DNA from 2 places in the Halomonas sp. ANAO-440 genome. Region 1 is predicted to be linked to the other one. Evidence: predicted binding sites of a transcription regulator. Region 1 holds the regulator's gene; the other holds the start of a gene.

Region 1 (16,110 bases):
GCCCGCTCACACCCGGGAGGCAGCCTGGGAAAGCGGCTCCTGCTACGGGTCGCCGATCTCATGCATCAGGGTACGCGACTGCCGAGCGTCCCGATGGGCAGCCCGCTGCGGGACGCACTATTGGAGATGTCCCGACAGGGGCTCGGCTTCACCTGTGTGGTGGACGTGCAGAATCGACTGATTGGTGTCTATACCGATGGCGACTTGCGCCGCACCCTGGACCAGCATACCGACCTCAGCCAACTGAGTGTCGATGACGTCATGACTCGCCCCGGCAAGCGCATCGCCCCCGACCTGCTGGCCGCCGAGGCGGTGCGCGTCATGGAGGACAATCGGATCACGGCCCTGGCCGTGGTCGACGAAGAAGGACATCCGGTCGGTGCCCTGCACATGCACGACCTGCTGCGCAGCGGCGTGATCTGACGACCCATTTAACCCCTGACCTTTTGAACCCCTGACCTTTTGAACCCCTGACCTTTTGAACCACTGACCTTTTGAACCACAAGGAGAGCCCATGGCTCTGGCAACTCCGATCAACGACCCCCGGCTCCTCGACCGTCTACGCCAGATCCGTCTACTGGCCCTCGATGTCGATGGGGTACTGACCGACGGACGACTCTACTTCCAGGCCGACGGCGTTGAGATCAAGGCATTCCATACCCAGGACGGGCTGGGCATCAAGCTGCTGCGGCGCGCCGGCATCCAGGTTGCCCTGCTGACGGGTCGAGAATCCTCCATGGTCAGTCATCGCGCTGCCGCGCTGGGCATCGACCACGTCTTCCAGAGCTGTGAGGACAAGCTGGCCACCTTGCGCGAACTCTGCCGACGCAAGAACCTCTCTCTGGAGCAGGTCGCCTATTGCGGCGACGATCTTCCCGACCTGGCCGCCATCCAGCGGGCCGGCATTGGGATCACCGTCCCTGGAGCCCCTCCCTACATTCACGCCCTGGCCGACTGGGTCACTTTACGCAGCGGTGGCCACGGGGCCGTTCGCGAGATCTGCGATACCCTGCTCGAAGCCCAGGGACACCGAGACGCCCTGGTCGACACCTATCTTCACGTCCAGCACTGACCCCATGCTGCCCAAGCGCCTGCCCCGCCCCTCGTTTCGACTATGGCTCCTGCTGATCCTGATTGGCCTGGGAGCACTGCTGGCGTGGCTAGCGCCCTGGCAGACTCCCGCTCCCGGCCCGGTGCCCACCGACGAGGCCGGCGAACCTGACTACTACCTCGAAGAAGCCAGGCTGACGCGATTCGACGCCCAGGGCCGTGCCCACCAGCGCCTGGACAGCCCGCGCCTGGTGCATACTCCTCACGATGATGTCACCCGAGCGGTAACCCCGGTGGCCCACTTGATCGATCGAGAGGGTAGGCGCTGGATTGCCAACGGCGACGAAGGGCGACTTGGCCCCGGGGGCAATCCACTGACACTGACCGGCAACGCCCGACTGTTCGCCCCCGAGGAACGCTGGCAGCTCGACACAGAAATATTGCACTTCGACGCCAATGTCGGGCACGCCTGGAGCGACACCCCGGCACTGCTCCAGCAGCCCCCCCAACACATGCGCGGCGACCGCTTCGATGCCTGGATCCATGACAACCGGTCACGTTTGACCGACAATGTTCGCGGCCACCACCCCCCGGAGCGCGCCCAGCAGGGCCAGGCCGAAGCCATCGAACCAGAGGATGTCACGCCATGAAGCAATTCAAGTTCCCAACCGCCCGCATGCTAATCGCCCTGGCGCTGGTTGGCATGGCGTGGGGAAGCGGCCCGGTCCTGGCCCAGCAGCGAGACGCCGACCAACCTATCGAAGTCGAGGCCGACCAGCTCGATCTCGACGACACCGCCGGCACCGCCGTCTATACCGGTGACGTGGACATTCGCCAGGGGACCATGCAACTGACCGGCAACCGGGTCGAGATCCGCCGCAACCAGGCTGGCGAACTGACTCGCGCCATCGCCACCGGCGAGCGCGCCTATATCGAGCAGCAGCCCGACCCGGACGAACCCGTGGTGCGTGGCTGGGGGCGAACCATCATCTATCATGTCGCCGAGCGCCGCGTCGAACTGATCGACAGGGCCGAGCTGCATCAGCGGGGCGATACCTTCGATGGCGGCTATCTGGAGTACTTCCTCGATCGCCGCGTGGTTCAGGCTCGTGCCGAGAGCGAAGGTGTCGAAGGGCGCCAGCGGATTCGCATGACCCTGCAACCGGAGCGCTGACGTGGTAATGAAGACCCTGAGAGCCACTCACCTGGCCAAGAGCTACAAGCGTCGCCGTGTGGTACACGACATCAGCCTCTCCATCGAGCAGGGCAGCATCGTCGGCCTTCTCGGCCCCAACGGTGCCGGCAAGACCACTTCGTTCTACATGATCGTTGGCCTGGTCCGCGCCGACGCCGGTGAAGTGCATATCGACGACCTGGACCTGAGCGGGTCGGCCATGCATGAGCGAGCCCGCGCCGGCATTGGCTACCTTCCCCAGGAAGCCTCGATCTTTCGCAAGCTCTCGGTGGCGGATAACATCATGGCCATTCTCGAGACGCGCAAGGACCTGGACCGACGAGGCCGTCATGCGCGCTTGGAAGAGCTGCTGGAAGACTTTCATGTTACCCATATCCGCAACAATCTCGGCATGAGCCTGTCTGGCGGCGAACGGCGACGGGTGGAGATCGCCAGGGCGCTGGCCACCGAGCCGGCCTTCATCCTGCTCGATGAGCCTTTCGCTGGCGTGGATCCTATTTCCGTTGGTGAAATCAAAGGCATCATCCGTCAGCTCAAGGCGCGTGATATCGGCGTCCTGATCACCGACCACAACGTGCGCGAGACATTGGATATCTGCAATACCGCCTACATCGTCGGAGACGGGCAGATCATTGCGGAAGGTGATGCCAATGCCATTCTCGCCAACCGCAGGGTGCGTGAGGTCTATCTCGGCGAGGACTTCCGTCTCTAAACCTGGCGACTCGAATCAACACAACTGCCTGCTGTCAATATAAACATGCATATTCGGCACGGAAATTGCGGATGGCATGCTTATTGCACTCAAACCACTTGCAAGTCGAACCATTGGGGGCTAGGGTGGTTTTTTTCGGCAGATGAGCCCCCTATTCTCATGGCCATGAAAGCATCCTTGCAACTCCGTGTCGGCACTCAGCTGACCATGACGCCCCAACTGCAGCAGGCGATTGCGCTGCTGCAGCTCTCGACGCTCGATCTGCGTCAGGAGATCCAGCAGGCGCTGGAAACCAACCCCATGCTGGAACTCGACGACGGCTTCGGCGAACAGACCGCCGAAGCGGTCCAAGACGACGATTGGGCCAGCGAAATTCCCTCTGAACTTTCCACCGACAGCGACTGGTCTGACACCTACCCCGACCATGGCGCCAGCTCGGGCAGCGGCGAAGGACCTGATTTTGAACGCCAGGCCGCCGGGCAGAGCCTGGCCAGCCACCTGATCTGGCAGCTCGCGATGACCGATCTCAGCGAGCGCCAGCGCCAGATCGCCGAGAGCCTGATCGATGCCGTGGACGGCACCGGCTACCTGGCGCAGCCGCTGGAAGAGATTCGCGACGGGCTTCGCCAGCAGGGCCTCGAGGGCCTGCCAACCCGGGAGGTCGAGCAGGTGCTGCTGCGTCTGCAGCAATTCGAACCTACCGGTGTCTTTGCCCGGGACCTGCGTGAATGCCTGATGCTGCAGCTCGCGGCACTACCCGACGACACCCCGCTGCTCCCCCAGGCCAGGCGCCTCGTCCGCCAGTTCCTCGAAGCCCTGGCCAGCGACGATCGCCGACTGCTCAAGCGCCGCCTGGGGCTGGACGATGAGGCCCTGGAGGAGGTGATCGGTCTGATTCGCTCGCTGGACCCGCGCCCGGGCAGCGAGTTCGCCGAGGTGAGTGGCAATTACATCACCCCCGACCTGCTCGCTCGCCATGACGAGCGCGGCTGGCGTGTCGAGCTCAACGCCGACGCCCTGCCAAGACTGCGCATCCAGCCCGATTACGTGGCCCTGGTAAGGCGCGCCGACAAGAGCCAGGACAACCAGTTTCTCAAGGATCACCTTCAGGAGGCGCGCTGGCTGATGAAGAGCCTGGCCAGCCGGAACGACACCCTGCTGCGGGTCGGCCGCGAGATCATGGCCCGCCAGCTCGACTTTCTCGAGCAGGGGGAGGAGGCCATGCGGCCACTGATACTGGCTGATATTGCCCAGGCCGTGGATATGCATGAGTCGACCATCTCTCGCGTAACGACCCAGAAATTCATCCACACGCCGCGCGGCGTGTTCGAACTCAAGTTCTTCTTCTCCAGCCATGTCGGCGGCGGAGAAGGCGAAGGCGACGCCTATTCCAGCACCGCGATCCGTGCCCGGATCCGCAAGCTGGTACAGGACGAGCCGCCCCGCAAGCCGCTGTCGGACAGTCGCCTGGTCGATCTGCTGGCCGAGGACGGCATCCGCGTTGCGCGGCGAACCGTCGCCAAGTACCGGGAAGCGTTGGGCATACCCTCCTCAAGCGAGCGCAAGCGATTTCGCTGACCCCAGCCCGCTCTCTTGACCCTTCGCAGGAAACCGGAAAGGGAGGGGTTTGCAGGGCCTCAAAAAGGGTTACAATCGAGGCACCACCCGAAGGACGAAGGAGCCTGTCATGCAAGTCAATATTACCGGCCACCATGTGGAACTGACCGATGCCCTGCGTGACTACGTCAGCGAAAAACTGACCCGCGTGCAGCGCCACTACGACAACATCACCAACGTCCAGGTCACGCTTTCGGTAGAGAAGGAGCGTCAACTGGCCGCCTGCACCCTGCATGCTGCCGGCGCCGACCTTCATGCCGAGGCCACCGATCCCGACATGTACGCCGCTATTGACGCACTGACCGACAAGCTCGACCGTCAACTGGTCAAACACAAGGAAAAAGCCCAGGCCCGCGCCCAGGGCGCCGGCATTCGCTGATTGCCATGACACTGGAAACCATTCTGCCGCCGGAGCGCGCCTTGTTCGGCGTCCCCGGTGGCAGCAAGAAACGGGTGCTGGAATTCTTCAGCACCTTCATCGCACAGAACACGCCGAGCCTCGACAGCCAGGAAGTCTTTGCCCGCCTGATCGGCAGAGAACGCCTCGGTAGCACGGGCATCGGCAATGGGGTGGCCATTCCTCACGCCAGGAGCCCCCACTGTCACAGTCCGGTCGCGGCCTTCCTCCAGCTGGCGGAGCCTATCGATTTCGACGCCATCGACGGAGAGCCGGTCGACCTGGTCTTCGTACTGCTGGTCCCGGAAGAGGCGGACGATACACATCTGGCGCTACTCAGCCAGGTGGCCAGCATCATGAACGATGTCGACACTCGAGTGGCACTGCGCAAGAGCAACAGCCAACGTGAGCTCCACGAGCGGCTCATTGAAGCCATTCGACGACAGACGCCGACGCCGCTCTGACCTTCCCGGGCCGCCCGGCCAGCCAACCAGGAGACCCGCATGCAGCTCGTGATCATCAGTGGCCGTTCCGGCTCCGGCAAGTCGATCGCACTGCAGGCGCTCGAAGACCTGGGCTACTACGCCATCGACAACTTTCCAGCGATGCTGCTGGGATCGCTGGTGGAAGAACTGCCCAGCGGACCGTCCGGACAATCCTCCATTGCTGTCAGCATCGACTCACGCAACCTCCCCCATGCCCTGGAGCGCTTCCCCCGTCTGCTCGAGGAGCTGCGCGCCCGCAAGATCGATTGCCAGGTAATATACCTCACCACAGATGCAAGAATTCTGATCGAGCGATACTCGGCCACACGGCGACGCCATCCGATGACGCGTGGCAGCGACATGACGCTGGGAGAGGCAATCGAGTCGGAAGACGCCACCCTGAGCGACATTCGCAATCTGGCCGACTTGATCATCGACACTTCCCGGCTTTCGGTCCATGACCTGCGAGGCCGCATCACCGACCAGGTTGCCAGCCATCGGCCCGATCAGTTGACGCTTACCGTCGAGTCCTTCGGCTTCAAGGGAGGGGTGCCCCTTGATGCGGATATCGTCTTTGATGCCCGCTGCCTGCCAAACCCCTACTGGGACCCGCGGCTGCGTTCCGCCACCGGCCGCGAGCCCAGCATCGTTGAGTTCCTGGAGCAGTATCCGCTGGTGGGGGAGATGCTTGACGACATCATCGGCTGGATCGAGCGCTGGCTCCCCGCCTATCGCAGCAGCCACAGAAGCTATCTCACCGTCGCCATCGGCTGCACCGGTGGACAGCATCGCTCGGTATACCTTGCCGAACGGCTGGCACACCACCTGGCCCAGCTGCAGCCTGACGTTCGCCTGCGCCACCGGGAGCTCGGCATACACACGCCGGTCTCCCCCTCACCACAGGACGCTCCGGGAAAGCCTGAACGCAAGGAGTCGTAAGCGTGGCCAGCCGCAAGCTAACACTGACCAACAAGCGTGGCCTGCACGCCAGAGCGGCCACCAAGCTGGTGCAGTGCTGCCAACCCTACCAGGCACGCGTCACTGTCAGCCGTGGCGGCCAGGATGCCGACGCCTGCAATATCATGTCACTGCTGATGCTCGGCGCCCCGTGCGGCACCGAGCTGACGGTGAGCGCCGAGGGAGAGGACGCCGAACAGGTCCTCGATGCGTTGGAGACCCTGTTCGATGCCCGCTTCGAAGAGGATGCCTAAGCACCCCTCCCCCTGGACGTGACACAGCGCCCCTGATGGCCCGCCTCAGCCTCCAGCGATGGTCATCTCATCGATCAGCCAGCTGCCGGAATGGATACTGCCACGGGTGTCGATATCGCTGCCGGCCGCGGCCAGCCCCTTGAACATCGCTTCCATATTCGAAGCGATGGTGAACTCCTCCACCGGGTGCTGGATTTCCCCGTTCTCCACCCAGAAGCCGGCAGCGCCCCGGGAATAATCGCCGGTGACGCCATTGACCCCCTGCCCCATCAGCTCGGTGACGAGCACCCCGCGGCCCATGCGCGCCAGCAGTTCGTCGCGGGTTGCCAGCGGAGCGTCGATACGCAGGTTCCGCGCACCGCCGGCGTTGCCGGTGGTTTGCATGCCGAGACGCCGGGCGCTGTAGGCGGACAGCATGTAGCTGGCCAGTTGCCCATTCTCGATGAAAACGTTGTCACGGGTCTGGACCCCGTCATTGTCGAAGGGGGAGCTGGCCATGCCGCCCCTCTCCATGGGCCGCTCATAGAGGGAGAACCAGGCCGGGAAGAGCCCGTCGCCCAAGCGGTCGCAGAGAAAGGAGGCCTGCCGGTACAGCGAGCCCCCGGCGATCGCACTCATGAGATGGCCAATCAGGCCACTGGCCACCGTGGCATCGAACAGCACCGGCAGGCGCCCGGTATCAGGCCGCCGGGAGCCCATGCGGCGCAGTGTCTTCTCCGCCGCCGAACGTCCGACAGCCTCGGGTGCCAGCAGATCCCGCGGATCGCGGGCACTGGTATAGTCGTAGTCGCGCTGCATGCCCCCTTCATCCTCGGCGATCAGCATGCAGGAGAGCGAGTGGCGGCTGCCGCACTGGCTGCCCAGGAAGCCGTGGCTGTTGGCATAGACCCGCACCCCTTCCCCACTGGAGAGCGAGGCCCCTTCGGACTGGCGTATCCCCGGCTGGCTCCTGCCGGCAGCCTCGCAGGCCAAGGCCAGGTCGATGGCCTGCTCGGTGGTCAACGCCCATGGGTGGTGCACGTCCAGATCGGGGAGCTCCGTCGCCATCAGCGCGGCATCCGCCAGCCCCGCCGCGGGATCCTCGCCGGTGTAACGGGCGATGGCCACGGCCTTTTCCACGACCGCGCGTATCGACTCATCGCTGGCATCCGTCGAGGAGGCACTGCCCTTGCGTCCCCCCTGATAGACGGTCACCGCGATGCCCTGGTCGCGGGACAGCTCGACGGTTTCCACTTCGCCCTCACGCACGCTGATGCCGATTCCCTGGTCGACGCTGGCACCCACTTCGCAGGCGTCGGCGCCCAGGCGTCGTGCCAGTGCCAGTGCCTGCTCGGCACGGGACGTCAGCAGCGGCTGTTGAGCGGCGGCATCGAAAGCCTGTGTCATCTGTCTCTCCCTCATTCACCGGCCCGGCCGGCATTCGAACGTGTCAGTATCCCGCCATGCGCTGGCGGGCTGGTATACTGTGTCGCATTGATCCCACCGGGGCGATCAAGCTCACGATACTGTTGACCCTTCACACTAGTTGGTAACGGCATGTCCCAGGAAGTCCCTTCACAGCCAGACGAGCGGCCCAGCAAGTCACAGCTCAAGCGCGAGATGCACAAGCTGCAGGCGCTGGGCGAACAGATCATCGCCATGACGCCAGCGGAGCGGTCACGGTTCCCGCTCTCCGACGACCTGCTGGCGGCGGTGGAGGAGACCTCGCGCATCCGCTCCCATGAAGGGCGTCGCCGCCATATGCAGTACGTCGGCAAGCTCATGCGCGGCGAGGACCTCGACGCCATCCAGGCGGTGTTCGATTCCATCGAGCAGGAGTCCCGCCATCGCGACCTGGCCTTCCACCGCCTCGAGAAGTGGCGTGACCGCCTCATCGAGGAGGGCGACGACGCCGTCGAAACCTTCATTGCCGACTATCCCGATGTCGACCGCCAGGCCCTGCGCCAGCTGATTCGCAACGCTCGTCGCGAGCGTGAGCAGGACAAGCCCCCCACCAGCTCGCGTCGGCTGTTCCGGCTGATCCGCGATACGGCGGGGCTCTAGCAGCCCCGGCAACACCGCCGGGAGGCCTGCGGCCTCCAGTCGCGACGGGAACCGGCGCTCCTACAGCGAAGACTCATAGACAAGTCTCTCTTGGAGCGCTCGGCCTGGCGCAGCCGGCCGTCCACAACGCATCTCACCCAGCCTGCGACAAGCCGCCTATGTTCAGGAAGCAGTGCCGCCGATAGTGAGCTCGTCCAGCTTGAGCGTCGGCTGGCCCACGCCCACCGGCACCCCCTGCCCGTCCTTGCCACAGACGCCGATCCCGGTATCCAGCTCCAGGTCGTGGCCGATCATCGAGACCCGCCCCATGGCCTCCGGGCCGTTGCCGATCAGCGTCGCACCCTTGACCGGCGCGGTGATGCGGCCGTCCTCGATCAGGTAGGCTTCGCTTGCCGAGAAGACGAACTTGCCCGAGGTGATATCCACCTGCCCACCACCGAAGCTGACGGCATAGATGCCGCGCCTGACGCTCTTGATGATATCGGCCGGCTCGTCCTGGCCGGCCAGCATGTAAGTGTTGGTCATGCGCGGCATCGGCATATGGGCGAAGGATTCGCGACGGGCGTTGCCGGTGGGCGCCATCCCCATCAGCCTGGCATTGAGCTTGTCCTGCATGTAGCCGGTGAGAATGCCGTCCTCGATGAGCGGCGTATACTGCCCCGGCGTGCCCTCGTCATCCACGCTCATGGAGCCTCGCCGATCGGCCAGGGTGGCATCGTCGACCACCGTCACACCCGGGGACGCGACGCGCTCGCCCATGCGCCCGGCAAAGGCCGAGCTTCCCTTGCGATTGAAGTCGCCCTCCAGGCCATGCCCCACCGCCTCGTGCAGCAGGATGCCCGGCCAGCCTGGCCCCAGTACCACCGGCAATTGTCCCGCCGGCGCATCCACCGCATCGAGATTGACCAGTGCCTGGCGCACGGCTTCCCGGGCATAGCGCTCGGCCACGTTCTCGTCACGCAGGCGAGCCATGGCATAGCGCCCACCGCCGCCCGCGCTACCACGTTCGCGACGCCCATTCTTCACCGCGATCACGCTGACGTTGAAGCGCACCAGCGGCCGGATATCCGCCGCCAGGGTGCCGTCGCTGGCGCGTACCAGGACGACTTCGTGGACGCCGGAGAGCGACGCACTGACCTGGGAAACCGAGGGGTCGGCGGCGCGAGCCGCGCGGTCGGCTTCCTTGAGCAGGGCGATCTTCTCCTCGGCCGAAAGACCGGAGAGGGGATCGATGGCGTCGTAGCGTACGCTGGCCTGGCTGATCACCCGGGGCGCCGCGGACAGCGCAGCGCCGCTGCGCACGATGCCAGACGCCGTACGCCCCGTCTCAGCCAGGGCATCGGCCGTGATCTGGTTGGAGTAGGCGAAGCCGGTCTTCTCGCCGGCCATGGCGCGCACGCCTACGCCGCCATCGATGTTGTAGCCGGCCTCCTTCACCTCCCCATCCTCCAGCACCCAGCTCTCGTGCCAACTGCGCTGGAAATAGAGGTCGGCGTAGTCGACGCCGGGAGTGAGCACGTGCCTCAGGCCGGCATCCAGCGACTCGAGGCCGAGGCCGCCGGGACGCAGCAGGATATCGGCGGCGGTATCGAGCATGGCTTGCGGTCGTGTCGTCATTCGGCGGTTTCCAGTGTGATCTGCGGCGAGGTCCAGGGACCACGCACGCGGTAGTGAATTCGAGTGACCCGGTCGATGGCGCGGCCGAACAGGCGATCGGCGATGAACAGGGCACCGCCCACCACCGGAGCCCCGGCAATGACGGCGGCCAGGGGCAGGCTGCTGCTGACTGGCACTGTGACGCCCAGCCGCTGGTCGAGTTCCCGCCTGGCCAGGTCGACGGTACCATCGAGCGTGAAGCTGGTTGCCGGTCCGCTGATATTCACGGGTCCCTGAGTTTCCAGCACGCCTGCATACAGGGTAGCGGCACCGACCACATGATCGAAAGCCGTACCCTGCCCGGTCACGTCGGAAAAGTCCATTCGCAACCGGCGTACGAGGTTGTCGACGTTGAGAAGGCCGACCAGCCTGGCCGTGGGTGACTCCAGGTTGACGAAGCGCCCATTGCGCAGCTCCACGTCGATATTGCCACGTGAGCGGGCCAGGGCGAACTGCCACGGCGCCCCCGGCCAGGCAAGCTGGCTCCTGACTCGGGTTTCCCCGCTGCGAATGGCCACCGGCTGACCGAATGCCTCCAACGCCGAGCCCAGGTCCCGGCCGTCCAGGGAGAGCCGTGAGCGGGTCAGGCTATCGCCCGGACCGGCGGACTCCCAGATTACTTCACCATGGGCCGAGACCTGTCCCAGCGTCAGGCCCAATGGCGACACGGTCAAGCGGTCCGGCCCGCTCTGCCAGCGAGCCGTCAAGGGTCCCATCTGACGCCCCTGGTACTGAATATCGGCAATCCGCAGGCGTCCGTGAGGTAGCTGGCCGACCCAGCTTGGCAGCGGCGCGGGGTCGGTTGCCACGTCGATTTCGTCCAGCAATGCACCCACGCCCTCCTGTTGTGCCGGCATCAGACCGTCCAGGGTCAAGCGCTGCAGGGCAATATCGAGGGGGTCGGCCAGCGTGGGTCGGTAGTCAAGGTGGCCGGTCAACAGGCTGGAATCCATGTTCACACGCCATCCTCCTCCCGCCTGAGGTTGGGCCGAGGCCGTCGCCGCCCCCAGGCAACCATCCGGGCCTACCAGGCAAGCCGTCTCCAGCCTCAGCCTGCGCAACGGAGACTCGCTGGCCGCCGCTTCCCCGGCGTCCGCCAGCGAAGCCAGGACACCGCCCCACTCCCTGAAGTCGAGACGGGACTGGTAGAGATCCATATCCCAACCCTCACCGTCGGGCCAGGCCGGGGAGCTGGGCCAGCGCCCCAGCCAGGCCTGCCCCTGGCCGCCGCCCGCTCCCGGCGTGTCCCTCCAGCGCACCCGCAGATCGCCACCCAGCTCGGCTTCTACGCTTCGCCTGTCCAGGTCGGCGTCGACCCACAGGGAGCGCGTTTCTCCCGCCGCCTTTCCGAGCGGGGCCGGCAGATTAATGGCCAGGCCCTGCAGGCCGCTCTCCAGGCGAAACGTGTTGCGCTCACCTGTGCGCAGTCTTCCCTGCCAGGGCAGCCGGCCGGATAGCAGTGGCCCGAGGTCGGGCATGGCGTCAAGCTCCAACAGGCGGGCTACGTCGATGGCACCTTCGAGATCAACCCTGCCAGCGCGGGTATCGATATCCGCCGCGAGAGGGCCCCCCAGCAGGCGAGCCTCCAGCCGCCCCTGGAGCCCACCCTCCTCCTCGCCTCGCTGACGCCAGGCCAGCGGGCCGCTGACGTCGCGCAATGTGACGCCAAAGTCCCGGTGGGTCAGTTGCTCCAGCGCCACCGTGGTCTCGAGGTCCAGCGCCATGTTTTCGGGCTCGCCGAGAGGCAGGCCAAGGAGCAGCTCACCGGTGGCCCCACCGACGCCCCGCCATGGATCGACCAGCTCCATACCCTCCACCGGCATGGCCCCGAGATACCGCCGCAGCGCGTCGACATCGGCCATCAGGTCACCGCTCACCGCCAGATACTCATCGGCAAGGGTGACGCGGCCGCGACGCACTTCGACGCCGAGGCTTTCGGCATAGTGGACATCGGCCTCCAGGGTATCGATACCCAGTTGCAGCCGGCCTTCGACCTGATCAAGGGTCGGCCAGCCGGGAGCGAAAGGCAGCCGTCCACGCTCGATATCCAGGTCCAGTGCCATGCTGGGAGGTACACGCTCCCCTTCTCTGAACATCGGCAGGTGGAGCTTGAAAGAACCGTTGGGTACGAAGCCCGCCACGCCGGAATCCAGCCACTGCTCGAGTTCATCGCCGAGCACGCCGATCGGCAGCCAATCCATGAGGGGACGCTCCAGCGCGTCGGCGTCACGGAACCTCAGGTCCAGCCCCAGGCCACCGCGCAGATCGCCGCCGACGACCAGCCCGAAGCTGCCCTCCACCTCGGCCCCCTGCCAGCCCGCCTTCAGGCGGCGTCCGCTGACAAAGCTGCGCGGCCCGTCATAGGACCAGCTGACCACTCCACTGGCGTGGGACAGCGCCATGGGGTCGGCAAAAATTCGCGGTAATTCGAAAACCGGGGCGTCGACACCGACGAAGTGCACGCGACCGGAGAGGTCCCTCGCCTCGACCCAGGCGTCCAGCGGCCCGCCGCCCGGCACCTCTCCCCAGGCCGAGACGGCAACCTGATGGACCGCAGCTCGCGCCACCCAACTGCCGTTTTCACGTCCCACCCCCAGGCCCGCAACCAGCCCATGAGGATCGAGAGTCTCGATGACCCGGGTCAGCCCCTCGGGCAGCAGGACCCGCTCGCGCCATGCGGCAAGCGAAGCGAGATCGAATTCACTGGTGTTGAGCCACCATTCGCCCGCCGCATGCCTCAGATGCCAGTAGCGCGGCAGCGCCGGCCCCGGCGCTGCCGTCGGAGCCCCAAGTTCGGCCCAGTCGGTAGCCGTGGCATCACCCTCAAGCCAGGCCTGCCAGCCATCCTCGCCGCGCAACAGTTGCCCACGCGCCTTGAACGGCTCGGTCAGGATAAGATCGCCACCACGCCGCAGCGCCAGTCGCGGCACATCAAGATCCAGCCGGGCATCTGCCAGCGCTCCTCGGTGCCAGCGCCCCCATAGCCGGGCGTCCCCCTCGGCTTCCTCCAGCCGCAGGGGGTCATCGAAGGCAAGTAGCTCGACCAGTCCAATCAGCGTCTCGAGCTTCATGTCGGCCTGAAGGGCGGCACTGAAGTCGCGCAGCCCACCAGGACCCGGGAAGACGTTCAAGGCAGCCATCAAGGCAGGCTCATCCTGGCCTTCGAGATGCACCTCCCCTTCGAGATGGGCATGACGCTCGTCGCCGGTGAGCAGAAGCCGAGGGGCATGCATCTCCACCCGCTCCTGCTGGCCATGCAGGACCAGGCGAACGTCATCGGCCCAGGCACGCTGGCGCAGCAGCACCCCTATCCAGAAATCAAGGTTTTCCAGATCGAAATCGCCCTTGGGCATGAATTCAGGGGGAATGTCAGCGGGATCGGGCCAGTGCCAGCTGCCCTGCGCATCCTGGTAGAGGTGCAACGTCAGTCCACTCAGCCTGGCATCCTCCACCACCAGGAAACCGTTCCTGAGAGTAGCAGAGGTATTCAAGCGCAGACTGGCATGCTCGACTTCCAGTAGCGGCAATCCGTCGGGCCCGCGCTGACTGCGGATGGTCAACCCACCGCCCTGAATCAAGGGATCGACCCCGGCCAGGCGGGCTTCCATGCGCGCCAGGTCGACCACGGCCCCCGAACGGGCCTCCAGCAAGCGCTCGACCCGCGGCGCGAGCTCGTCAACCTGTGTCAGGGCAAGGCGCAGCACCAGCACTACCAGAGCCAGCAGCCCCAGCACGATGGCCACCAGCGTCAAGGCCCAGCGGCCTACCAGACGTATCGGATGCATCGCGGCGTCACATCAGCACGATGTCGTACTGCTCCTGGGAGTAGTGGTTCTCCACCTGAAAGCGGATGGTCTTGCCGATGAAGGTTTCCAGATCGGCCACCGCCGCGGACTCCTCGTCGAGCAGACGATCCACCACCGACTGAGAAGCCAGCACCATGTAGGTCTCCGCGCTGTAGGCGCGCTCCTCGCGCAGGATCTCGCGGAAGATCTCGTAACAGACCGTCTCGGCGGTCTTCAGCGTGCCACGCCCTCCACAGGTTGGACAGGCCTCGCACAGCGTTTGCTCCAGGCTTTCCCGGGTACGCTTGCGCGTCAGCTGAACCAGCCCCAGTTCGGTCACGCCGGTACACTTGGTCTTGGCATGGTCACGCTCCAGCGCCTTCTCCAGCACACGCAACACCTGCCGCTGGTGCTCCGTCTCCTCCATGTCGATGAAGTCGATGATGATGATGCCACCCAGGTTCCGCAGGCGCAGCTGCCGGGCGATGGCGTTGGCTGCCTCAAGGTTGGTCTTGAAGATGGTCTCTTCGAGATTGCGATGGCCCACGTAGCCACCGGTATTGACGTCAATGGTCGTCATCGCCTCGGTGGGATCGATCACCAGGTAGCCGCCGGACTTCAGCTGCACCTTGCGCCCCAGGGCCTTGATGATCTCATCCTCGACGCTGTAGAGATCGAAGATGGGACGCTCGCCGGGGTAGTACTCGATGCGAGCCGAGGAGTCGGGCATGAACTCTTCGGCGAATTCGATCAGCTTGACGTAATTCTCCCGCGAGTCGATACGCACCTTCTCTATGTCGTCACGCATCAGGTCGCGCAGGGTACGAATGAACAGGGGAAGGTCGTCGTAGATGACGCTGGGAGAGGGGGCGGAGACCTTGCGCTCGCTGACCTTGCGCCACAGTCGCAGCAGGAAATGCATGTCGGCGAAGAGCTCTTCCTGCCCCACGTTCTCGGCTGCGGTGCGAACGATGAAGCCTCCGGTGACCTCGATATCCTGCTCGAGCTGGCAGCGTTCCAGCAGTTCACGCAAGCGCTCGCGCTCGCGCTCGTCCTCGATGCGCTGGGAGACGCCGTGATGCGGGGAGTCCGGCATATAGACCAGGTAACGTGACGGCACCGACAGGTGAGTGGTCAGGCGCGCACCTTTGGAACCGATGGGATCCTTGGTGACCTGGACCACCAGGGACTGCCCTTCGCTGAGCAGCTGGCCGATGGCGACCTGCTCCTCGGAAGGGGTGCCCGGTGGCATGACCTCATGGACATGGATGAAGGCGGCACGGTCCAGGCCGATGTCGACGAAGGCTGCCTGCATGCCAGGCAGAACCCTTACCACCCGCCCCTTGTAGATGTTGCCGACGATGCCTCGTCGGCGCGTACGCTCGATGAGCGCCTCCTGAAGCACCCCGTTTTCCACCACGGCTACCCGGGTTTCCATCGGCGTCAGGTTGATCAGTACTTCGCCGCTCATGCGGAAATCCTTGTCCAGTCAGTCTTCGAAGCATTATGACATAGTGCGGTCGACAGACAGGGCGTTATCGGCCGCGACGGTTCCACAGCGGCACGCCCTGTCGCGACAGGAGCCTCGCGGTCTCGAACAGCGGCAGCCCGACCACAGCAGAATGACTGCCCTCGATGCGCTCGATGAAGATCGCGGCCAACCCCTGGATGGCATAGCCGCCGGCCTTGTCGGCGGGCTCACCGGTGGCCCAGTATGCTGCTATCTCGTGCTCGTCGATGTCGCGCATGACGACCCGCGTCGTGACACAGGCTTCCAGCATACCTGCCGGCCCGGACACCGCCACTGCTGTCAGCACCTGGTGAGCACGCCCCGAAAGCCCGCGCAGCATGGCGGCTGCATGCGGTTGGTCGCGCGGCTTGCCCAGTATGACTCCATCGCAGACCACTGCCGTGTCGGATCCCAGCACGGGGAGGGAGGTTAGCCCGGCACCGGCTAAC
Region 2 (16,110 bases), on a different contig from region 1:
CATGGGGACTTACGCCGTGTTGCGACGCCGAATCGGGGCATCCCCATCCTGGCGACGACGCGGGGCGCGCTCGGCAGTGGCACCGGCGTCTTCACTGATTTCCAGCGGGCGACCGGCGACACGGGCACGGGCCATCTTCTCGAGGATGCTGGCCGGCAGCGAGCTCGGCAACTCCACCACGGAGAAGGCATTGCGAATGTCGATGCGACCGATGCGGGCACCTTCGATGCCCCCTTCATTGGCCAGGGCACCGACCAGCTGGCCCGGCTTGACGCCATCCTTGTGACCCACGGCGACACGGTAGCGGGTCATGCCTTCGCTGGGGCCACGCTCGCGGCGCGCCGGCTTGCCGTCACGCGGATCGCGCTCGGTACGCTCCTTGCGCGGCGGCTGCATGCGGCCGATGGGCGCTTCGTCGGCGCGAGCCATGGCGGCGAAGGCACAGGCCAGCTCGACGGGGTCATGCCCTTCAGCGACCAGGCGCTCGATCAGCGCACGCTGCTCCTCGGCACCGGCAGTCAGGGCGCCCTGGGTACGCAGGAAGAAGGCATTATCCCGATGGGCGCGAATGGCGGCTTCGTCGGGAATCGGCATATCAGCCATGTGCTGACCGGTGGCCTGCTCCATCCAGCGCACCTTGCGCATTTCGCGCGAGCCGACGAAGGTGATCGCGATGCCGGTACGGCCCGCACGGCCGGTACGACCGATACGGTGGGTATAGGCTTCGCTGTCCTGGGGCAGGTCATAGTTGATGACGTGGGTGATACGCGACACGTCGAGGCCGCGGGCGGCCACGTCGGTGGCGATCAGCACATCGACCTTGCCACGCTTGAGACGGGTGATGGTGCGCTCGCGCAGGCTCTGGTCCAGGTCACCGGAAAGGCTCGCCACGTTCACGCCGCGGGCAGAGAGTTGCTCCATCAGCGTGGTACAGGCAGCACGGGTCCGCACGAAGACGATGGCGCCATCGACCGGCTCGACCTCAAGGATGCGCGACAGCGCTTCCAGCTTGGCGCCGCCTTCGACGCGTACCAGACGCTGGTCGATGCTGGCAGCAGTGCCCACGCTGGCTTCGATCACAACCTTGACCGGATCGACCAGGTAGCGATTGACGATGCGCTCGATCTCGGTCGGAAGCGTTGCCGAGAAGAAGACCCGCTGGGCATCCTTGGGCGTATCGGCGACCACACGCTTGACGTCGTCGATGAAGCCCATGCGCAGCATCTCGTCGGCTTCGTCGAGCACCAGGGCAGAGAGGCCGTCGAGCTTGAGGCTACCGCGATCCAGGTGGTCGATGATGCGGCCGGGGGTGCCGACCACCACTTGGGCGCCACGCTTCAGGGCACCCAGCTGCTCACGGTATTCCTGGCCGCCACACAGGGTGGCGACTTCCAGGCCCTTGAGGTTCTGGCCGTACTTGCTGAACGACACGGCTACCTGCTGAGCCAGCTCGCGGGTCGGCGCCATTACCAGCACCTGAGGCTCACGGCGAGTCAGCTCCAGGCGGGACAGAATCGGCAGTGCAAAGGCAGCGGTCTTGCCGGTGCCGGTCTGGGCCTGGCCCAGCATGTCACGCCCTTCCAGCAGTGCAGGAATGGTCTGCAGCTGGATCGGGGAAGGAGTCTCGTAGCCCAGTGTTTCCACAGCGGAGAGAACGGCAGGCAACAGAGCAAGATCGCCGAAGCTCGGCGAAGCGACAGAAGTCGAGGTCATCAATCACACCTTGGTAGGCCGGCAGCGGCCGGCAAAATCACATTGAGGCATCCCCGACGCAATAGAACGGTCGGGCGCACTGCGCTTGTCGAGGGCCATCATTGGCCGAAGGGCAGAGCGAGTCACGGTATCGGGGACGCCGGTCGCACCTGGCATCCGGTTCGCGCCCTGGGGGCCTGCGAACCGCTAAGGCGACCTTTCTGCGCCGATGTCGCCGGTTGGCGGCATCTGGTGGCGCTCCATCTTCACATCTCGGACACTGTCGGTAGATAACCGCAGGTCTCGGTGATTCGGCTCGGGCAACTTCAGCACCGGCGAATCGTCATGATGGCGGGGTCAGCACATGCGAGGAGGGCGCATGCTACCATCGGTGCTTCCCCCTGGCCAGTACTTTCAACGCTAACGGTCATGTCACTCTCATCCAAGGAACCTGCCAATGCCAACCCTGTGGGTCGATGCCGACGCCTGTCCCAAGGTAGCGCGAGACATCATCGTGCGCGCCGCCGAGCGTACCGACACCCCCACCTGGTTCGTGGCCAACCACACGATCCCGCTGCCACCCTCGCGCTGCGTCAAGTCCCTTGCGGTGAGCCATGGCTTCGACGCCGCCGACAACGAGATCGTCGCCCGTCTCGCTCCCGGCGACCTTCTGCTCACCTCCGACCTGCCGCTGGCACTGGAGGCCATCGAAAAAGGCGCGGCGGTCATGACCACCCGTGGCGAGATGCTCGACAAGGGCAATATCAAGGCGCGGGTACAGATGCGGGATTTCATGGAGACCCTGCGCGCCAGCGGCGAACACACCGGCGGCCCCAAGGGCTATTCGGACACCGACCGGCGCGAGTTCGCCAATGCGCTGGACAGGTGGCTGGCGAAGCAGCGGTAAGGGACGGGCAGGCGATTTCCCCTTTGTTGAGGAAGCTTCAACTCTGGCCCGACAGCGATCCTCTCGGCCAAGGGAGATAAGCATTTGTTGGAGTATCTTTAGATCACGACTGGAGGCCGCAGGTCTCCCCGGCGGGGTTGCCGATGGGCGCGGTTGTTGCCAACGCCGGCAGCCTCCGCCAGGGCGCCTGCCGGCGCCAGTCGCGATGGGAACCAGCGCTCCAACAGCGATCCTCTCGGCCAAGGGAGATAAGCATTTGTTGGAGTATCTTTAGATCACGACTGGAGGCGCTAGCCTCCCGGCGGTGTTGCCAATGGGCGCGGTTGTTGCCAACTCCGGCAGCCTCCGCCAGGGCGCCTAGCGGCGCCAGTCGCGATGCGGAGCAGCGCTCCAACAGCGATCCTCTCCACCAACGCCGCAGCCTCCGCCAGGGCGCCTGGCGGCGCCAGTCACGATGCAAAGCAGCGCTCCAACAGCGATTCTATTCACCAACGGCGCCACACCGCTGTCGGAGGAAGCTTTAGCTCCGGTCCGACGCATCGGCGACTGGATGCGCTAGCCTCCCGGCGGTGTTGCCAGCCGTGATACCGTCCCCACCCTTCCTGCTTCATTCTTTTTCTCTGATCCCCTTCCCCGCCAACCGCTCCCGGTCGTGGGGGCGGTCGAGCTCGAGCAACGGACCTGCCGGCACGATGCGCGTCGGGTTGATGGTGTCGTGGCTATAGTAGTAGTGGCGCTTGATATGGCCGAAGTCCACCGTGTCGGCGATACCCGGCCACTGGTAGAGCTCGCGCAGGTAGTTCGAGAGATTCGGGTAGTCCTCGATGCGGCGCAGGTTGCACTTGAAGTGGCCGTGATAGACGGCATCGAAGCGTACCAGGGTGGTAAACAGGCGAATATCGGCCTCGGTAAGCCATTCGCCAGCCAGGTAGCGATTCTCGGCAAGTCTCGCCTCCATGCGATCCAGCGACTCGAACAGCGCCAGCACGTGCTTCTCGTACACGGCCTGCTCGGTGGCAAAGCCCGACTTGTAGACACCGTTATTGATATGGTCATAGACATCGTCGTTGACCACATCGATGGTCTCGCGCAGATCGGCCGGGTAGAAGTCCAGCCGGTTGCCGGTCAAGTCATCGAAGGCATCGTTGAACATGCGCAACAGCTCGGCGGATTCATTGTTGACGATGCGCCCTTCCCGCTTGTCCCACAGCGCCGGCACCGTCACCCGCCCGGTGTAGCGAGAATCGGTCATGGTATAGAGCTGGTGGTGATAGGAGACGCCGTTGACGGAGTCGCCGCTCGAACCTTCCTGCTCATCATAGGTCCAGCCCTGGTCCAGCATCAGGGGGCTGACATAGGACATGCCGATCAGCGAATCCAGCCCCTTGAGCTTGCGCAGGATCAGGGTACGGTGAGCCCAGGGACAGGCCAGTGACACATAAAGATGATAGCGCCCTGCCTCGGCGGGAAGCCCCGGCTGCCCGTCGGGTCCCGCATCGCCATCCGCCGTGACCCAATCACGAAGCTTGGCGGATTCCCTGACGAACTCGCCGCCATGCTTCTTGGTGTCGTACCACTGGTCTTGCCACTTGCCGTCGATCAACAGCCCCATGATGAGCTCCCGGTCAGATGATGTGTCTGCCATCAGATTAAGCCGATTTCCTCGGCGCTCAAGTGCAGTTTTTGGCCGCATCAATACGACTAAATCGAATGAACCTCTCCTCTACTGCCGGGACATTCACTGGCAACCGCCCCATGAAGTACTTCGGCCATGGCATGGGTCGCCGGCCCGGCACGATCCCGGTCGCGAAAAATCAACTGAACGGGAATTTCTCGAACGCCACCGGCGGCCAGGGGCAGCGCCTTCACCTTGCCCGCCGCCATATCGTGCGTAATGCGTGTGTCGGGCAACCACGCGAAACCCAGGCCGCGCCGCACCATGTCGATCGAGGTTTCGAGATGACTAACGGTCCAGCGCTGCTCGGCCTTGAGCCAGCCGGCATCCATCGACTGGCGAAGCGCCGAGTCGCGCACCACCAGTTGGCGGTGGCGCAGCAGGTCACGCAGGTCGAGCTGTCGATCCAGCAAATGCAGTGGATGTTCCGGGTGGGCCACGGCGATGAAGCGCACCGGGGCAAGCAGTTCGCCAAGAAACCCCTGTGCGGCGAGTCCGGAAACCACCAGGTCAGCGCGGCCGTCGTAGAGCATCTCGATACCCCCGTTGAGTACCGTCTCATGCAATTGCACCCGCACATGGGGATAGGCGGCAGAGAAGCGGCGCAGCGCCACAGCCAGGGCCTGAGGAGGAAATATCTGGTCGACTGCCAGCACCACTTCCGCCTCAAGACCTTCCGCCAGCCGCCCTGCCACATCCTCCAGCGCCTCGGCGCTCTCGATCAGCTGTCGCGCTCGTCGCAGCAGCATTTCACCGGCTTCAGTGAGCCTCACTTGGCGCCCTACCGGCTCCAGAACCTGTACACCAAGCTGCTGCTCCAGCTTATGCACCGCATGATTGAGCGTCGACGGGCTCTTGTGTACCACTTCGGCAGCTCGCGCAAACCCACCGTGGTCCACTACCGCCGCCAGCATCTGCCATTGGGCCAGAGTAACGCGGGACATTTCGATATCCTCGAATGAATGCGGCAAAACTATGCGCTTAATTTTCGAAACAAGCGGCTTAAAATGCCAGCTATATACTGACACTGGAGCCACTTCCATGGCCGCTCCCCTCGAGAACCGTACCATCGCCAACCTGATTCACAGCCATCCCAGCCAGGACGGCGATGGGGTCAAGATACAGCGCATCCACGATTTCGGTGGCGGCATCGACCCTTTCCTCATGCTCGATGAACTGGGCTCCGACAGCCCAGACGACTATATTGGCGGCTTCCCCCCTCACCCCCATCGCGGCATCCAGACCCTGACCTATATCCTCCATGGGGGGCTGACCCATGGGGATCATCTCGACCATACGAGCACCATTCGCGCCGGCGATGCCCAGTGGATGCATACCGGGCGGGGTATCGTGCATTCAGAAATGCCACTGACCGACAGCCAGGGCCTGCACGGCTTCCAGCTCTGGCTCAACCTGGCCGCCAGGGACAAGCTCAGTCCGGCCACTTACCGGGACGTTCGTAGTGACGAAATGCCGCATCTCCAGGGCGACCGGGCTGAACTGATTGCGCTGGGAGGCCGCTGGCAAAACGAAGGCGGCAATGCCGTGGAAGGACCGCTTGACGCCCTGGCAGGCAAGGGTGCCGTGGGCCATGCCCGACTCTCTGCCGGAGGCACGCTGAGCCTGATCATGGCCGACGAAACCCTGGCAGTCTATGTCTTCGAGGGTGAGCTCATGATCGACGGAGAGGCCGTAGGGGCAGGACAACTGGCACGCCTCGGCAACGGGCAGCGGCTGGCTCTGCGCAGTCAGGAAGGCGCTCAGTGCCTGATCCTGGCCGGCACGCCCCACCGCGAACCCATCGTCCACTATGGTCCCTTCGTGATGAATCATCCCCACGAGATCGAGCAGGCCCTGGCGGACTACCGCGATGGCACCTTCACTGCATCCTGATGCAACAGGACCCTCCAGGTTCATTCGCTCAGCTTGAACGCTAGCCGGACAGGGGTTGTGTTTTCTGCCCCGTTACCGTTCAATGGAAATGTTGAGAAACGGTGTTTGAAAATAGAGACATGACCCGGGAGAACGTCAGAATTCTCCCGGGGTGGTCATAACTGTATATTCTTACAGTCTAGGCATGCCATATATCATGGGTTAAGGTTCCCATGCCTTTTTATATTCATGTCACTTATTTATATGGCCAAACACCATGTTGCGAATCCTTCATTCGCTGCCCCGCACGCATAAGCTATTACTGTTACCCGTTGCCACCATGGTCACAGTGCTGGGCGCACACAAGATTGTCACCCTCGTCGAGAACACACAGCGACAGGGCCAGATACCCGAAACCGTACTCTATCCGATGTCGCCCGAAGCCCAACCCGGCCTTCCCTCTCTCAGCAGCGACCGCTATTCGGTAGCCGATGCCATCGAAGTCGCTACCCAGGCCATCGACGCCACCCGCGGCTACATCCCCCTTTCCCAGTTGAAGCCCACCGAGATCATCGATCTCAACGGTGATGCACTGGCCGGCATCCCCAAAGCCCAGGCCGCCCCCGAGCTCATTGCCTCGCCGCCGAAAGCCGAACTGGACGAGGTGGTCGCCTCCACCGAGCAGGAAGCCCCCAGCGTCGAGCTGGTCACCGCCCTGGACTCCGGCGCACTGCACATGGCAATGGTCATCGGCACCCTGGCCAGCGGCATGCTGGACGATACCTACACCGATGACGAAGCGCTCGCCGCCGATGCCACCTCCTACGAGGAGTATGACGAAGCAGAGCTCGCGTTCTTCGAGGATGGCCCCATCGTCTTCGATCACGAAATGGCCGCCGACGAGCCCTTCGTGCCCGAGTGGCGGACCTATACCGTGCAGCAGGGCGACACCTTTGCCGTGCTGGCCCAGAATGAGCTGGGCCTCGGCTACAGCGAAGCAATCCGCCTGCTGGAAAGCCTGCCGGATCAGCGGATCTTGACCCATTGGCGCGTCGGCAACACCTTCGAATACCAGTTGGATGAACAGGACCGACTGCAGGCCATGCGCGTCATGCGCAACGCACGCGAAGGCTTCCTGCTGGAGCGTGAGGACGAGGGCTTCGACGTCGCCACCATTGAGCGTGCCGGCGAAGCCACGCAGCGACTGTTCGCCGGTAGCGTCAGCGGCAGCTTTGCCCGTTCGGCCCAGGCCACCGGCCTCTCCAGCACCGAAGTCGCTCAGATATCGCGACTGCTGGAGAAGAAACTCGACTTCCGGCGCGACACCCGCCGCGGTGACGAGTTCCAGGTGCTGATGGAGTCCGACATAATCGACGGTGCCAGCTTCGACTCCCGTATACTGGCGATCCAGTATGAGGGCGCGCGCATGGACCTCACTCTTGTACGCAACAGTGCCGACAACAATTACTATACCCCCGATGGGCAGAGCCTCGACCCCGCCTTCAGCCGCTACCCCTTCGAGGGCAGCTATCGCATGAGCTCCGGCTTCAACCCGCGACGCACTCACCCGGTCACCGGGCGGGTCAGCCCCCACCGCGGCACCGACTGGGCCATGCCGGTGGGTACGCCGATACAGGCGCCGGCCGACGGACGCGTCGAGAAGGTCGGCAATCATCCGGTGGCAGGTCGCTACCTGGTGGTTCGCCATGACAACGGCTACCGAACCCGCTACCTGCACCTGTCGCGCCCACTGGTAAGCCGCGGTGACCGGGTGACGATGGGCGAGCGCATCGCCCTGTCGGGCAACACCGGGCGCAGCACGGGCCCTCACCTGCACTATGAGGTCATCGTCAATAACACCGCCGTCGACGCCATGAAGGTGGAACTGCCGGAAAGTCAGAGCCTCGAGGGAGAGCGCCTGATGGCCTTCCAGCAGGAAGCCGAACCACTGCTTGCCGTCCTGCGCTCCGGGGAAACCGGCACCGTGGTCGCTCAGGCACAGGACAGCGACGCCGACTGAGGCGAAACGCCTCCGCCCTATCCGACGCCCCGCCGACCGGTGGGGCGTCGGCTCGTTCAGGATAGACCTGACTGACCAGAATGGACGCTGGCGCAGGCCCCCTTCCGGAGACGCCGCTTGTCCTCGTCATACTCGCGCAACCCAATTCCGGCCCCGCCCCCCGCAGGCAATCGCCTGAGCACCTTCTTTGGCGTGTTCCGCTACAGCCGCCGTGCGCTGGCCCTGGTGTGGCAGACCTCACGGCCGCTCACGGTGGGCCTGGCCGTCTGCACTCTGGTGGCGGGAATATTGCCGGCCGTTGCCGCCTGGATCGGCCAGCTTATCGTCGACTCGGTCGTCGACGCCATGGCCCACCACCGCGACACCGGCGAGGTCGAGTGGTGGCCGGTGCTGCGCTACGTACTGGCGGAAGCCGGCGTCATCGCCGCCATCGCCATGGCCCAGCGCGGGCTCTCGGGTCAGCAGTCGTTGCTGCGCGCCCTGCTTGGCCAGAAGGTCAATGTGATGATCCTGGAGAAGGCGGGCACCCTGTCGCTAGCCCAGTTCGAGGATTCCGAGTTCTACGACAAACTGACCCGTGCCCGGCGCGAGGCATCGATTCGTCCACTCGGCCTGGTCAACAAGACCTTTTCTTTGATGCAGAACGCCATCTCCCTGGTGAGTTTCGGCGTGCTGCTGGTGCAGTTTTCGCCCTGGGCAATATTGATCCTGTTGATCGGCGCTCTGCCGGTCTTCGCCTCGGAGGCCAAGTTTTCCGGCGACGCCTTCCGTTTGTTTCGCTGGCGCTCGCCGCAGACTCGCATGCAGATGTACCTCGAGACCGTGCTGGCCCGCGAGGACAGCATCAAGGAGGTCAAGCTCTTCGGGCTGGAGCCACTGCTGCTCGATCGCTACCGCAAGATCTTCGGCACGCTCTACGGCGAGGACCGCCGCCTGACGATTCGCCGCGAGACCTGGGGCTTTCTGCTCGGCCTGCTGGGCACGGCCGCCTTCTACGGCGCCTACGCCTGGGTGGTGGTGGAAACGGTCACCGGCCAGCTCACCCTGGGCGAGATGACCATGTACCTGATGGTCTTCAAGCAGGGCCAGGCGGCGCTGTCGGCCAGTCTCACCTCGATCAGCGGCATGTACGAGGACAATCTCTACCTGTCGAATCTCTACGAGTACCTGGAGCAGCCGGTGGCCGCCGAGCAAGGCGCCTTGACCGAGGGAGCGACTCCCGGCGACGGGATCCGCTTCGAGAGCGTCAGCTTCACCTACCCCGGCGCCGACAAGCCGGCGCTGACCCGCATCTCGCTGCACGTCACGCCCGGCGGCAGCCTGGCCCTGGTCGGCGCCAACGGTTCCGGCAAGACGACCCTGATCAAACTGCTGACCCGACTCTACGAACCCAGCGCAGGGCGAATCCTGCTCGACGGCAGCGACCTGCGCGACTGGGACGTCCAGACCCTGCGCCGGCGCATCGGCGTGATCTTCCAGGACTTCGTGCGCTACCAGATGAAGGTGGGCGAGAACCTGGGCGCCGGCGACGTGGCCTCCTTCGAGGACGAGGCCCGCTGGGAACAGGCGGCCCGACGCGGGCTTGCCGAGGGGTTCATCAATGAGATGCCGGCGGGATACCACACCCAGCTCGGGCGCTGGTTCAAGGGTGGCCAGGAGCTCTCCGGCGGCCAGTGGCAGAAGATCGCCCTCTCCAGGGCCTATATGCGCGAGAGCGCCGACATTCTGGTGCTGGACGAGCCCACCGCCGCCATGGATGCCGCCGCCGAGGCCGCCGTCTACGACGACTTCCGCGAACACAGCCGGGACAAGATGACCATTCTCATCTCTCACCGCTTCTCCACCGTGCGCGCCGCTGACCACATCCTGGTCATCGACGGTGGCGAGGTCATCGAGCAGGGCGACCACGAGTCGCTGATGGCCGCCAACGGCCGCTATGCCCGGCTGTTCCGCCTTCAGGCCAAGGGCTATCGCTGAGGCCGACGCTGCCCCAGCTACAGTTTGATACGCTCCATCAGTTGACGCTTGATCAGCGATTGGCTAAAAAGAAAGAGGTCGTCTCGAGACGACCTCTTTCCCTTTCACCAACGACACCCCTCAGGACGGATCCATCATGCGCTGGCAAGCCCGCATCGCCACAACGAGCTCACTACATTGCGTCAATGAAAACGCAATGCGAGTACGCCCGTTGCCGTGTGCCAGCCGTCGCAAGATCGACACCTGAAGGACCCTGGCCGCGGCACTTGTCGCGGCCAAGTATCACCGCCTCCGGTCATATCCTGTTCGCGCACAAGTCCCGGCCTCCTGCACCAAGGAGACCGAGATCATGGCACTACTACGTATTACCTATCGTCTGCTGCGCGCCGTGCGCACCCACTACGCCAACCGTCGTCGTGATGCCTCGCTGCGCGACTGCGACCCCCGCATGCTCAAGGACATCGGCCTGCGCTGGGAACGCGGCACGCTGGTACCGCTGCACCCGGAGCGCTCCACTGTCGAGCGAGCAGTAGATACCCTTGTTGATGCCAGAGTTGATGCCGAGGTTGATGCCGGCGCCAAGCCCGCCGCAGCCGAAAGCGCTCGTGATACCTGTCCCCGTTGTGGAGCACACCTGGCTTAGCTACGGCCCCGGTCACAGGATGTGACCGGGGCCTTTTTGCTCATCCATCGCGATTACAGCGCCAACGGCCGATCCAGCGCCTGGAGCAGCGCATCATCTCGCTCGTAGATATCGGGTCGAAAGGCCAGTTGGCCATCCTCGGACGGATGCACGGTCCAGTAGTGCAGGATCACCGGCATGCGCTCCGCAAGCCGCACGTTGCGGGTCTCCCCGCGGTCGATTTGCGCCCGCACATCGTGACCGCTGTCGGTGTCGTCGAACAGCAGCTGAGCGAACTCGCCGATATTCTCCACCCGAATGCAGCCGGAACTGGCGGCGCGCTGCTCCCGCGAAAAGAGGCCCTGGGATGGCGTGTCGTGCAGATAGACCATATGGTCATTGGGAAAACGGATCACCACCTGGCCCAACGCATTATGCGGCCCGGGAGCCTGGCGCAGCACCACATTACCAGGACGCGACCAGTCGATCTCCCAGGGATCCAGCGGTTCACCGGACGGGCTCAGTACCTGGATTCGCTCACGCCACAGGTAGCCCAGGTCTTGGCGAACGGCGGGCAGCACGTCTTCACGCAGGATCGTCGGGGGAATCGTCCAGGTCGGGTTGACCGTCATGTGGGTGATTTCGGAACGCAGCGACGGTGTGCGTCGATAGGGTCGCCCCACCACGATGCGCGAACGCCAGATTTCACCATTGGGGCGGATGTAGCTGAGCCGATAGCCGGCGATATCCACGAGCACGAAGGATTCCGGCAGGCCATGCAACAGCCAGCGGGCCCGCTCCATGTTCAGGCGAATCTGATCGATGCGGTCCTCCACCGGCACATTCAGAGCGGCCAGGGTCTGGGCACCGACGATGCCATCCACCTCCAGCAGATGGCGCCGCTGGAAGCGACGTACGGCCGCTTCGAGCTTGGCGTCATAGCGCCGTGGGTCGGCCCCATCCAGCACGGCCCCCGGGAAGGCCTCGATGGCAGCAGCCATGAGCTCGACCTCGCCCATGATGGCCAGGCGCTCCCGCAGCAGTACGACATCGTCGTCGATATCGCCCGGGCGCAGCGCCCGCTCGCGTGCAGGCAGGCTTTCCCAGCCGCCCAGCCGCTCCAGCGTTCGATACCGGGCCAGGCCGGCGCGAAGGCGCTCATAGGGCGCGTAGGCGGGACGCGCCTCGGAAAAGGCCTGCTCGAAGCGCTGGGCATCCACCGCACGGGAGATGGCCGCAGGGTCCAGCTCGGCATCCACGATGGGAATCTCCCAGTCGGGATCAATACTGTGTGGATCCACCTTGCCCCGCTGCAGATGCGTGAGTGCCGTCAGCAGCATCTGGCTGGCATGCAGGTCGAATCGCGCCTGTCTCTCGATGCCCCCATCGTTGCCCCCATCGCTATCCCCTTCGGCATAGGCCTGGCGATGGGCAGCCACCAGGTTATCGGCCTGATAGTCCTGGGGCGTGAGGCCATCGCTATCCAGCGTATGCAGCGCCGCGGCAAAGGCCGCCACCGTCTCGCCATCCTGCCAGGCCGGGCGATGACCGCGAGCGTCGTAGAAGGCCTGCAGGGCATCCCCTTCGCCATCGACCAGACGGGTGATGGCTTGCGCGACATCACCGGCACCCTCCCTGGCGTTCGTCGGCGCCTCGACCTGGCCGCCTGCCGCCATTCCTGACACAAGAGCCAGTACAAACCCGATCGTGACAAATACCCGCATGATGCACCCCTGATCCGTTGATAGACGCCCTGGCCTTCCTGGCCCATGCCTTCATAATAGTGTCTTTATCCGGAGCTCACGGATGCTGGCTCCGCACCCTCTGCCCGGGTCATGTCGCCGATGGCATTGCGCGACAGGACCTGACGAGTTGCATACAGGCTTGCCATGACTCGACACCCCACGCTATCACGACTCTCCTGCACCGCGCTTGCCACCCTGCTTTTCGCCGCGCCTGTCGCTCAGGCCGGCGGTTTCCTGGCCCAGGCCCTGCTCGCCGACCCGCAGTACGAGGCTCCCCTTGGGTTTACCCTGACCCGGCTGGCGCCAGACGCCGATCCCCATGTGCTTCGCCTCGCCGCCAGTGCCCTGGCCTGCGCCGAACCGAATGCCGAGCGCCTGGCGGTGATCGATTTTTCCCGCCCTTCGACAGAGCCACGCCTGTGGGTCTTTGACCTTGCTGAGTCGCGGCTGTTGTTCGAAGAACTGGTCTCTCACGGCCAGGGCACGGGGGATGCCATGGCCGAGGTCTTTTCCAATGTCTACGGCAGCCACCAGTCGAGCCTGGGCCTGTTTCGCACCATGAACAGCTACTACGGCCGCAACGGTTATTCGCTGCGCCTTGAAGGCCTTGAGGAAGGCATCAATGACCTCGCCTACCAGCGCGCCATCGTCATCCACGGCGCCGACTACGTCAGCGAGGCCTTCATCGAGAAGACCGGCCGGCTGGGGCGCAGCCAGGGCTGCCCCGCCGTGCGCCAGGAAATCACCTACCCGTTGATCGACAGCATCAAGGAAGACCAGTACCTCTTCGCCTACTACCCCGACTCGGAGTGGCTGGAGAGCTCCGCCTTTTTGGCCTGTCAGAATGATAGCCAGCAGCTGGCCATGAACTGACCGCCATTGCCCCCTGCGGCTGCCATCGCTTGCACAGGCCTCCGATGGCACCATTGCGGGGCATTTCCCCTTTCGCACTGCACCACACTTTCTCTTCGACTACCGTTCCCGCCGCTGCCGCAAAGCTATATTTACCCATTAAACAAATGAAATAAAAAGAAAAATAGAACAATGGCAAGCTGATTGCTTGATGCAAATCAAAGAGTGGTAGGCGTGGACCAGGCTCTCCGGGGTACGAGTGCGTCGAACCAGACCTTCAACGATGAAGGGCTCGTTCTCCGTAATCGCTACCCATCAAGCGCGAGGCCTGACCCATGGAAATCCTCAACAAGGCCAACAGGATTCGCCTGTTGAACTTCAGTACCCCGCAGATGCGGGCCTTTCACTTCTCGTGGTTCGCCTTCCATATCTGTTTTTTCGGCTGGTTCGGTATCGCCCCGCTGATGGCGGTGGTCCGTGAAGATCTCTCCCTCACCCAGACCCAGATCGGCAACACCATTATCGCCTCGGTGCTGATCACCGTGATCGTACGCCTGCTGATCGGCGTGCTATGCGACCGCATCGGGCCGCGCAAGGCCTACTCCGGCCTGCTGATCCTGGGCTCGATTCCGGTGATGGGTATCGGCTTCGCCAACAGTTTCGAGACCTTTCTGCTGGCGCGCCTGGCGATCGGTGCCATCGGCGCCTCCTTCGTCATCACCCAATACCACACCACCATGATGTTCGCACCCAACGTGGTCGGCACCGCCAACGCTACCAGCGCCGGCTGGGGCAACCTGGGTGGCGGTACCACCCAGATCCTGATGCCGCTGATCTTCTCGGGCCTGCTGATGCTCGGTGTCAGCGAGACGCTTGGCTGGCGCCTGGCCATGGTGGTGCCCGGCGTGGTGCTGTTCGTCACCGGCATCTGTTATTACCGCTTTACCCAGGATGCGCCCAACGGCAACTTCGAGGACCTGCGCGCCCGGGGCGAGCTTCCCCAGGCCAACGGCGACAGCGGTGCCGGCAAGACCTTCCTGGCGGCCGCCAAGGACATCCGCGTATGGGCACTGTTCGTGGTCTACGCCATCTGCTTCGGCGTCGAGCTGACCATCAACAACATTGCCGCCATCTACTTCTTCGATCACTTCGACCTGACGCTGGCCACCGCCGGCATGATCGCCGGGCTGTTCGGGCTGATGAACGTATTCGCCCGCACCATGGGCGGCATCTTCTCCGACCTGTTCGCCAGGAACGGCGGTCTCAAGGGCAGAGTACGCTGGCTGTTCATCGCCCTGATCTGTGAAGGCCTCGCCCTGGTCGCCTTCTCGCAGATGCATGTCCTCTCCTACGCCATCGGCATCATGCTGGTATTCAGCCTCTTCGTGCAGATGGCCGAGGGTGCGACCTATGGCGTGGTGCCCTTCATCAACAAGAAGGCCCTGGGCGCGGTGGCCGGCATCGTCGGTGCCGGCGGCAACGTGGGCGCCGTGGCGGCTGCCTTCCTGTTCCGCTCGGAAGCAATCACCTATCAACAAGGGCTGTTCTACCTGGGCCTGACCGTGCTGGTGCTGGCCTCCTGCGCCCTGCTGGTGCGCTTCTCCCCGGAGACCGAAGCCGAAGAGGCCGCCGCCTACCAGGATGCCGTGGGCGAAGACACCGGCGCCGGTGCCCTGTCACTGCGCTGATCCACCGCGACCATAGCCTTGGGGACCTCACCCGCTCGACCGCCGCTCCCTGAGCGGCGGTTTTCGTTAGGCGCCATCTCTTCCCATCGTGGCGCTTCTCATCAATGGCGATGGATTGGCGCGAATATTGCTGCTCAGTTATTGCCATTCAAAGGCATAGCCATTCAAGAACGTAGACGTGGCCCGGCCAGGGCGCCGATAAGAGGAGTACCCTGTCAATGACCCCTGCAGAAAACCTGCTGCTGGCAGCCAAGCGCTGCGAAATCGACGACCTGCTCCACCTCGCCACGATCTGCGAACTCGTGGGAGATATCAGCCATTTCATTCATGGTCTGCAGAAGGAGCGTGGCGCATCGAACGTCTACCTCGCCTCCCGGGGTGAGCGCTTCGCCGAGCGGCGCCGGGAGTATGTTCAGGATTGTCTCTGCATGGAGCAGGCCATGCGACAACGCCTGGACATCCTGGGCAAGAGCGGTGGGCGTCTCGCCACCAGCGCCCGGCTACTGAGCCGGATCGCCCATGTCTGGCACGGTCTCGACCGGCTGAACGAGCTGAGAAGCGAGATCGAGGGCCTGCGCATCCTCCCCGATGAGGCGACCGTGCTCTTCAATCGCCTGATCAGTGGCTTGCTGTCGGTGGTCTTCGACGCCGCCGATACCGCCAGGGACCCGGATATCACTCTCGCCCTCGTGGCAATCTTCCATCTGATGCAGGGCAAGGAGCTGGCTGGCCAGGAGCGCGCTTGCGGGGCTGCCGGCTTCACGGCCACCGGATTCGATGAGCCCCACCGGCAGCTGTTGCAACAGCTGATCGAAGCCCAGCAGCGTTGCTTTGACACCTACCTGGAGTTTGCCACGCCAAAGGCACGCCAGTATTGGGAGCAACAGATGCCCGGTCGCACCCTGGCCGGCATCCACCATCTGCGCGAAATGGCGTGTCGTAGCGATCCGCTGACGGAACCCGCCAGCTCCCTGGGCGAAACATGGTACGAACTGACGACGCGCCGCATCGACGCCATCAAGGAGGTCGAGGACTACCTGAACCGGGAACTGGCAACCCT

Evidence for each region. Region 1 encodes sigma-54, which starts transcription at its own class of promoters, with help from an activator protein. Its sites were predicted from a motif close to TGGCACNNNNNTTGCTNT; they were not measured.
Region 2: the regulator sigma-54 is predicted to act here: its motif matches at 13,556-13,573, upstream of KZO25_RS10695 (NarK family nitrate/nitrite MFS transporter).

Annotation. Positions count from the first base shown of each region.
Region 1 covers NZ_JAHXBV010000002.1:176,372-192,481, reverse strand. Annotated here, with positions in the region: gene KZO25_RS01895 (KpsF/GutQ family sugar-phosphate isomerase) at 1-423, shown strand, start outside; gene KZO25_RS01890 (KdsC family phosphatase) at 515-1,072, shown strand; gene lptC (LPS export ABC transporter periplasmic protein LptC) at 1,077-1,700, shown strand; gene lptA (lipopolysaccharide transport periplasmic protein LptA) at 1,697-2,224, shown strand; gene lptB (LPS export ABC transporter ATP-binding protein) at 2,232-2,957, shown strand; gene KZO25_RS01870 (RNA polymerase factor sigma-54) at 3,117-4,535, shown strand; gene hpf (ribosome hibernation-promoting factor, HPF/YfiA family) at 4,645-4,953, shown strand; gene ptsN (PTS IIA-like nitrogen regulatory protein PtsN) at 4,959-5,435, shown strand; gene rapZ (RNase adapter RapZ) at 5,475-6,395, shown strand; gene KZO25_RS01850 (HPr family phosphocarrier protein) at 6,398-6,667, shown strand; gene pmbA (metalloprotease PmbA) at 6,713-8,053, opposite strand; gene yjgA (ribosome biogenesis factor YjgA) at 8,204-8,710, shown strand; gene tldD (metalloprotease TldD) at 8,873-10,327, opposite strand; gene KZO25_RS01830 (YhdP family protein) at 10,324-14,151, opposite strand; gene rng (ribonuclease G) at 14,159-15,622, opposite strand; gene KZO25_RS01820 (Maf family protein) at 15,687-16,110, opposite strand, start outside.
Region 2 covers NZ_JAHXBV010000012.1:103,190-119,299, reverse strand. Annotated here, with positions in the region: gene KZO25_RS10745 (DEAD/DEAH box helicase) at 10-1,713, opposite strand; gene KZO25_RS10740 (YaiI/YqxD family protein) at 2,150-2,599, shown strand; gene KZO25_RS10735 (glutathione S-transferase family protein) at 3,207-4,211, opposite strand; gene KZO25_RS10730 (LysR family transcriptional regulator) at 4,301-5,218, opposite strand; gene KZO25_RS10725 (pirin family protein) at 5,316-6,167, shown strand; gene KZO25_RS10720 (peptidoglycan DD-metalloendopeptidase family protein) at 6,424-8,166, shown strand; gene KZO25_RS10715 (ABC transporter ATP-binding protein) at 8,284-10,143, shown strand; gene KZO25_RS10710 (hypothetical protein) at 10,493-10,786, shown strand; gene KZO25_RS10705 (murein L,D-transpeptidase) at 10,840-12,489, opposite strand; gene KZO25_RS10700 (murein L,D-transpeptidase catalytic domain family protein) at 12,655-13,383, shown strand; gene KZO25_RS10695 (NarK family nitrate/nitrite MFS transporter) at 13,698-15,050, shown strand; gene KZO25_RS10690 (nitrate regulatory protein) at 15,269-16,110, shown strand, end outside.